DNA from 2 places in the Thioalkalivibrio sp. ALJ4 genome. Region 2 is predicted to be linked to the other one. Evidence: predicted binding sites of a transcription regulator. Region 2 holds the regulator's gene; the other holds the start of a gene.

Region 1 (3,699 bases), on a different contig from region 2:
CGAGAGGGTCGAAAGCTATGCTGGAAGCGAGTAACCACCAGGAACTGCCCGCGATCCCGGGCAAGCGCTACTTCACCATTGGCGAGGTCGCCGAGCTGTGTCAGGTGAAACCTCACGTGCTGCGCTACTGGGAACAGGAGTTCCCGATGCTCGAGCCGGTCAAGCGGCGGGGCAATCGGCGCTACTACCAGCGCCAGGACGTGATCCTGATCCGCCAGATTCGGGCCCTGCTGTACGAAGAGGGCTATACGATCAATGGCGCGCGACAGAAGCTGTCTGGCGACGAGGCCAAGGGTGATCGCCAGCAGGCACGCCAGATCATCCAGGATACGATCTCGGAGCTGGAATCGGTGTTGCGTGTATTGCGCGCCTGAGAGGTCTTCTGGTCCGGGTCCTTTCGTGGGGGCAGGGAATCGGATATGATTCGCGGCTTCGGGGCGTAGCGCAGTCTGGTAGCGCATCTGCATGGGGTGCAGAGGGTCGCAGGTTCAAATCCTGCCGTCCCGACCAAGTTCAACGACTTGAAGGATATTCTTCAGGTGAAAAAAGAGGCCGCATCGAGCGGCCTTTTTTGTGTCTGGAGTGAGGGAAGAGACTGGCCTCGTCTGTTACTCCATCGAACGCCGGCGCGCCTCGCGCTGATAGTGCAGCAGGGCGATGTTGAACTGCCGCTCCAGCCACTGGTTCATGCCGGTGACCTGGAAGCCGGCATACACGTATCCGTCGCGCGGGCTGCGACGGCGATTGGCCAGACGCAGGTCGCCGCCCAGGCGTTCGCCAACTTCGGGCAGTAGCAGGTTCTCGAAACGCATCGGGGTCCCGATCTCGATTGTTTCGACCCAGTCTTGTGGTACCTCCACGCACATCCCCTGGGCCGAAAGATCGGCCAGGTCCCCGATACCGGGCTCTTCCCATTCGCGGTACTGCAATTCGACGCGCGGGCGCTCGCTGATCGGGATATGGACGCGAAAGGTCTCGCGTCGCTGGAGATATTCCAGGGTCTCGGGATAGGGGCAGACGTAAAGGGCCCCGGCGTCCTCGCGTTCGATGCGCGAGACGGCGGTGGAGAAGCGTACGGCCACCCCGCGCAGGCTGGCGAATACCCGCATGCCAGTGCCTTCCTGGGCGTGGCGATTCGCTTCGATGGGCGTGAGTTCGTCGAGGAAGAGCTCGCGTGCACCGGAATCAAGGCGAACCAGCGCGGAGTTGTACAGCGGGCCATCGTCGTCGAGGCGGACGTTGACGAGGGTGAGCTTGTGATCCAGATCCTTGAGGATGCCGGCAATCCGCTCCGGCTTGTCGACGGTGTAGTCGGTCTCTTCCATGCGTGGCGTTGTTGTAATTATTGGGCCAAGCCGCACGGTACTGCCGAGCGGTCCGGAATGCCAGCCCCGGGTGTGAGGCGGAGAAGGGCGGAGAGGTGTCGCGCAGAGCGCGCGCGGGTCATGCGCGGGTGATGCGCCGACCGGTACGGCTGCCGGACTGGGTGCGGCCGTAGGGGTCGTAGGTGGGAGCCGGGCCGGGTTCCTCGCCGCGCAGGATCTGGATGGACATCTCCACGCGACGACGGTCGCGATCGATCAGTCGGGCATTCCCCTGGTTGAGGGTATTGCAGCGCTCCACCGAGCGGCGTAGCGCCTGCCAGTGGTCGTCCAGCTCGGCGCCTCCCTCGAGCCGACCGAACAGCCGTGCAAGTCCCTCGGGCGTATACGTTTCGCCGGCGGCCTCGATCGTCTCGCGCTGTCGCCGGCTTTCGGTTTCGAGTTCCTGCAGTAGCGTCTGCTTCTGGGCCACGACTTCGCGCAGGGTCTCGGCGGCCCGTGATTCCACCGCCCGGGTCTCCTGCAGCAGGATGTCCTCCATCTGGTGGCTCAGCCGAATCGAGGCCTCCAGCGAGCGGAGGAAGGCGTGGCGTTGTTCGGGCGACATCGTCGGGTCTCTGTTAGCGCAACAGGCTTTCCAGCTCGATCATGCGATCGGCTAGCTGTTCGTTGTCTACCGGGTACTGACCGTTGGAGATGGCCTCGCGCAGCTCGGCGACTCGCGCCTCGTCGAACGGGGCGTTGCTGGCGGCCCCGGAGGCGGCGTTCATTGCCTGCGCCGCGCCGGTCAGGGTGACAGAGTCATCCTGACGTACGGGTGAGGATGCATTGCCCTGGGCGCCTGCGTCGGGGCGAGAGGTCTCATCGCGGCCCTTCACGCTCGAGCTGTTGCCATCCGGGCGCAGGCCGGGGGAGTTCGGGCCTTTGATATCCATTATTCGGTTTCCTGTTTTTGCAATTCTACTGCAGGGGTTAGCGGCAGCACCGGCTGAAACTGTAGCCCCTTGAGCTGTGAATTTTCGATTCGCTTCACAGTTTGTGGATGGTGACGAGACACACCGCCATTCTACAGGGCAACGCGTACATGTCCGGACTCGAGCACCTCGCCTTCCACGACGCGTCCGGACGAGGTGTTCTTCACGCGGATGCGATCGCCCAGGATGCCATTCTCCAGCGCCTCGCCCTGCATGCGGATCACCACCGAGCCGTTCTCGGCCAGGATGGTGACGCGCTGGCCGCGGCTGACCACCTCGCGCTGGGTGACGTGCTGCTGGCCCAGGATCTGACCGGGCCGGATGTTGCGCCGGGTCTGCAGCCCCACCAGTTCGCCCTTGTTCTCGAAATAGCTCCCCGCATGGCGAGAGGTCTGAATTCGCTTGGTGCGCAGATCGCCGGGGAGGATCGTGTGCTGGCGTCGCAGGCTGCGGCTGGCGACCAGCACCTCGGCGTAGCGCTCGACCGTGACTGGCACATAGATCGACCAGCTGACGGGGGTCTCGCACTGAACCTGTACCGCCGTATTGCCATCGCGTCGCCCGCCGGGCGGGAACCGGGTCTCCAGTGCCTCGCTGCATCGGGCCAGGCGCAGGCGGTTGTCCAGCCGGCCGATCTGAATCTCTACCGCTTCGTCGCCTGGTGTGAGGTTCAACTCCTCCTGGATGAAGCGCTCCGCCGCCAGGCGGATGTTTTCCACTGCCTCGATCTCGGCCTGTGCCGCAATGGAGACCAGGGCCAGAACGACGCCCATGGCGGCCGAAAGCCACCAGGAGCGAATGGAAGGTTTGCGTGCTGACTGGTTCATTGGTCTGGATGCGCGTCGGCTTGTCAGGACTCGAGAGGTTTGCAGAGACGTGCAAGCAGAAAACATGCCAGGCAATCAGGAGCGTACCCTCAAGAGTCACAGCGGCCGGCCGTTATCGGGTCTAGAACGCGTGCAATCGGCATGCGACGGCGGGTTGTGGCATGACAGCGTCGGTCTGCGGGGTGCACACTGGGGCCGGCGAGTCGAGGTGGCTGGCCGCTGGGCGAGGGGGAGAGCAGGACAATGAGTCAATTCATTGACGATGTGAATCAGCGCACCCAGCTGGTGGGGCAGAACCGTATGGAGCTGCTCCTGTTTCATTTGGGGAGCTCGCAGACTTTCGGTATCAACGTATTCAAGGTGCGCGAGGTGATCCCGTCGCCGCCGCTGCGGCAGATTCCCGGATCGCTGAGTGTGGTGCGTGGTGTGGCTACCCTGCGTGGCGGAACCGTCCCCATCATCGATCTGGCGCGCGCGATGGGGCTGCGTACCGCCGTGGGCGAAACGGGCGACCACAAGGTGGTGGTGACCGAGTTCAACCGGTCGGTACAGGGGTTCTGGGTGTCCGCGGTCGAC
Region 2 (3,699 bases):
GGGGATCGCGGCGATGGCGAATCTCACGCAGCTCGAGCACAACGGTTTGATCCAGGCATTCAGCGCCTATTCCAAGCCGCTGGATGTGCTGGTGGTGGATACGGCAGCGGGCCTGCAGGAATCCGTCACGACCTTCTGTCGAGCGGTCCAGGAGACCCTGGTCGTCGTCTGCGACGAGCCGGCGTCCATCACCGATGCCTATGCCTTGATCAAGGTGCTGCATCGAGATCATGGCATGCGGCGTTTCCGGCTGGTCACGAATATGGTCCAGGACCGCGCGGGCGCCGAGCGCTTGTTGCAGAAACTCACCACGGTTTGCGACAACTACCTGCCGGAAGTCATCCTGGATCTCGCCGGGTACATCCCGATGGACGAGCATCTGCGCAAGGCCGTCCAGAAACGGGCACCGGTCGTGCAGCAATATCCGGGCAGCCCGGCGGCCAAGGCCTTTACCGAACTCGCCCGTGCGGTCGACCGCTGGCCGGTGGCCCGTGGTGCCGATGGTGGTGTCGGGTTTTTCGTCGAACGGATGCTGCAGAGCGCATGATGGCGACGCGTAATCGCCTCCACGGATACGAGAACGTGGCCGCAGCCGGCCACGAGCAGCGCGTCGCGGAACATATCGAGCTGGTGCACCGCATCGCGCACCATCTGATGGCTCGCCTCCCTTCCTCGGTCCAGGTCGATGACCTGATCCAGGCCGGCATGATTGGCCTGCTGGAGGCCGCGCGGCAATTCGAGGGCGGGCAGGGCGCGACGTTTGCGACCTACGCCGGGATTCGCATCCGTGGCGCGATGATCGACGAGTTACGCCGCAGTGACTGGACCCCGAGATCGGTGCACCGCAACAGCCGCAAGATCGCCGAGGCGATCCAGACGGTCGAGGCCAGGGAGGGACGTGCGGCGCGCGGGGTCGAGGTGGCCGAGGAACTCGAGGTCCCGATCGACGAGTACTACTCGATGCTGCAGGACCATGCCGGCGCCCATCTGTTCGCGCTGGATGATCTGGGCGGCACCGATGGTGATGCGGACCGGGTGATCGAGGGGCAGGAGGCCTCGCCCTCGCGCACGATCGAGGCCGGGGAGTTTCGCGAGGAGCTGGCCGCCGCGCTCGGCGATTTGCCCGAACGCGAACGTCTGGTGTTGTCGCTTTATTACATCGAGGAGCTCAACCTGCGCGAGATTGGCGCGGTACTCGGGGTGACCGAGTCGCGCGTCAGCCAGATCCGCAGTCAGGCCGTTATCCGACTGCGCGCGCGCCTGGGCTCCTGGCTCGAAGACGGCGAGGCTTTGCAGTTATTCTGAAGGCCAAGCTCTAGTACTCATATGAATCATTTATCCCGGAGTGACCTGTGGACAAGGGAATGAAAATTCTCATCGTGGACGACTTCTCCACGATGCGACGGATCATCAAGAACCTGTTGCGTGATCTTGGCTTCAACAACACCCAAGAGGCCGATGACGGCAGCACGGCATTGCCGATGCTCCAGAACGGCGACTTCGATTTTCTGATTACCGACTGGAACATGCCCAATATGCCGGGCATCGACCTGCTGCGGGCGGTGCGTGCCGACGAGAAGCTGAAGACGATGCCGGTGCTGATGGTGACGGCGGAGGCCAAGCGGGATCAGATCGTCGAGGCGGCCGAGGCGGGCGTGAACGGCTACGTGGTGAAGCCCTTTACTGCGGAAACCCTCAAGGAAAAGATCGACAAAATATTCGAACGCATTGAATCCCAAGGCTAGTTTGGGATTCGGTGTCGAAGTCTCCTGGTCCAGACAAATGGATGGCCGGGGGATCGATCCCGGTCATCACGTTCGGGATGGGGAGCGAGCAAGGGGCTTTGGATGACAGACCAAGAACAATCGATCAGTGAGCAGCAAATCGCTCGCGCGCGGGAGCTCGTGCAGGTTCTGGAGGCGGGGGATGAGGTGGCCGCGCGCGCGTTGATCCAGGATCTGGCGCGCCCCTACGACCGCGAACTCTTCGACGAGCTCGGAAAACTTACGCGCGACCTGCACGAGGCCTTGCAAAGCTTCCGGGGGGATTCGCGGCTGGTCGAGTTGACCCAGGCCGAGATCCCGGATGCCCGCGAGCGTCTCAATTATGTGGTCACGATGACCGAGAAGGCCGCGCACGAGACCCTGACCGCGATCGAGACGAGTCTCCCCATTGCCGAATCGTTCAGCCAGCAGGCCGGCCAACTGACGGAGAAGTGGACCCGTTTTCGCAATCGGCAACTCTCGGTCGACGAGTTCCGGGAGTTCGCTCGTGAGCTGGACGAGTTTTTTGCTCAGGCCAACGACGATACCGAAGAGCTGCGCCGCTTGCTGTCGGAGGTTCTGATGGCGCAGAGCTACCAGGATATTACCGGGCAGGTGATCCGGCGCGTGATTCAGCTCGTGACCGACCTGGAGGAGAACCTGGTCACGCTGATTCGGCTGTCCAGTGGGCGTATGGAGACGGTCGAGGCTGCGGAGAAGACGCTGGATGACGATGCCGAGCGGCGTGAGGGCGATCGGCGTGGACACGGGCCAGCAGTGCCGAAGACTCAAGATTCCGGCCAGGATGTCGTTCAAGGACAAGACGAGGTGGACGATCTGTTGTCCAGCCTGGGCTTCTAGGTAGCCCGCTGATCCCTGAATCGGCGGCTTCCCGGCGCCCACCCCTCAACGGCAAGCCTCACCGGAACGGAGAGACCGAATGGCCATCGACCCCAACGACGAAATCCTTCAGGACTTCCTGATCGAGGCCGGGGAACTGCTCGAAGGACTCAACGAGCAGCTGATCGACCTGGAACAGCATCCCGATGACCGGGATCTGTTGAACGCGGTATTTCGCAGCTTTCACACGATCAAGGGTGGCGCGGGCTTTCTGAGCCTGGATCCGCTGGTGACCGTCTGCCATCACGCAGAGGATGTGTTTAATCTCCTGCGCAATGGGGAACGTCAGGTCGACGGTCACCTGATGGATACCATGCTGCGGGTCCTCGATACGTTGAACGTGATGTTTGGCGACCTCCGCTCCGGGGTCGATCCGACGCCCGCGGAGGCCGATCTCGTCGAAGACCTGCGGCGGATGGCCAAGAATGAAGACGTGGCCGGCAATTCCGAACCCGCCGCAATCGCGACGCCAGACGTGCCCCCCGAACCGGAGCCGGAACCGGCACCCCCCGCCGAGGTGGAAGCCACTGCGAAGGCTGGAGGGGATGAGTCGGGGCTGGTCGGTGCCGATGACGAGATTACCGATGACGAGTTCGAGGCCCTGCTGGATTCGCTGCACGGCGATGGTTCGCCGCAGGCGGCCCAGGACTCCGCTACCCCGTCGACTGAGGACGCCGGGTTGCCCGGCACCGATTCGGATGCAGCCGGGCCAGGGGACGACGGCGAGGACCTGATTTCCGACGATGAGTTCGAGAACCTGCTGGACGAGTTGCAGGCGCGAGGTGATGGGCCTCCCGCCACTGCAGCGCCGGCACCCGCTGTGACTGAGTCGTCCCCGCATGAAGAGCCGAGCGTGCAGCCCGAAGCCGCTGGCGCGACACAGGAACCGCCGGCTCCCGAAGCCAAGCCACAGGCGTCTTCGCCTGCGGCCGCGGCGGCCGGCGCCCGGCAGGCCCCTCAGGGCGAGGCCTCGGTCCGTGTGAACACCGAACGTCTCGACGAGATTATGAATCTGGTCGGGGAGCTGGTGCTCGTG

What was found. The regulator FliA, encoded in region 2, starts transcription of late flagellar genes. The targets are predictions, from matches to a motif close to GCTAAAGTTNNNNNNNNNNCNGCCGATA.
Region 1: the regulator FliA is predicted to act here: its motif matches at 2,296-2,323, upstream of flgM (flagellar biosynthesis anti-sigma factor FlgM).

Annotation. Positions count from the first base shown of each region.
Region 1 is NZ_KB897920.1:123,394-127,092, reverse strand. Features, by position in the region: gene C936_RS0112075 (integration host factor subunit alpha) at 1-34, shown strand, start outside; gene C936_RS0112070 (MerR family transcriptional regulator) at 18-374, shown strand; tRNA gene C936_RS0112065 (tRNA-Pro) at 434-510, shown strand; gene C936_RS0112060 (flagellar brake protein) at 609-1,325, opposite strand; gene C936_RS0112055 (flagella synthesis protein FlgN) at 1,444-1,929, opposite strand; gene flgM (flagellar biosynthesis anti-sigma factor FlgM) at 1,943-2,257, opposite strand; gene flgA (flagellar basal body P-ring formation chaperone FlgA) at 2,389-3,123, opposite strand; gene C936_RS0112040 (chemotaxis protein) at 3,367-3,699, shown strand, end outside.
Region 2 is NZ_KB897919.1:312,140-315,838, reverse strand. Features, by position in the region: gene C936_RS0110995 (MinD/ParA family protein) at 1-547, shown strand, start outside; gene C936_RS0110990 (RNA polymerase sigma factor FliA) at 544-1,305, shown strand; gene cheY (chemotaxis response regulator CheY) at 1,365-1,745, shown strand; gene C936_RS0110980 (protein phosphatase CheZ) at 1,848-2,624, shown strand; gene C936_RS0110975 (chemotaxis protein CheA) at 2,704-3,699, shown strand, end outside.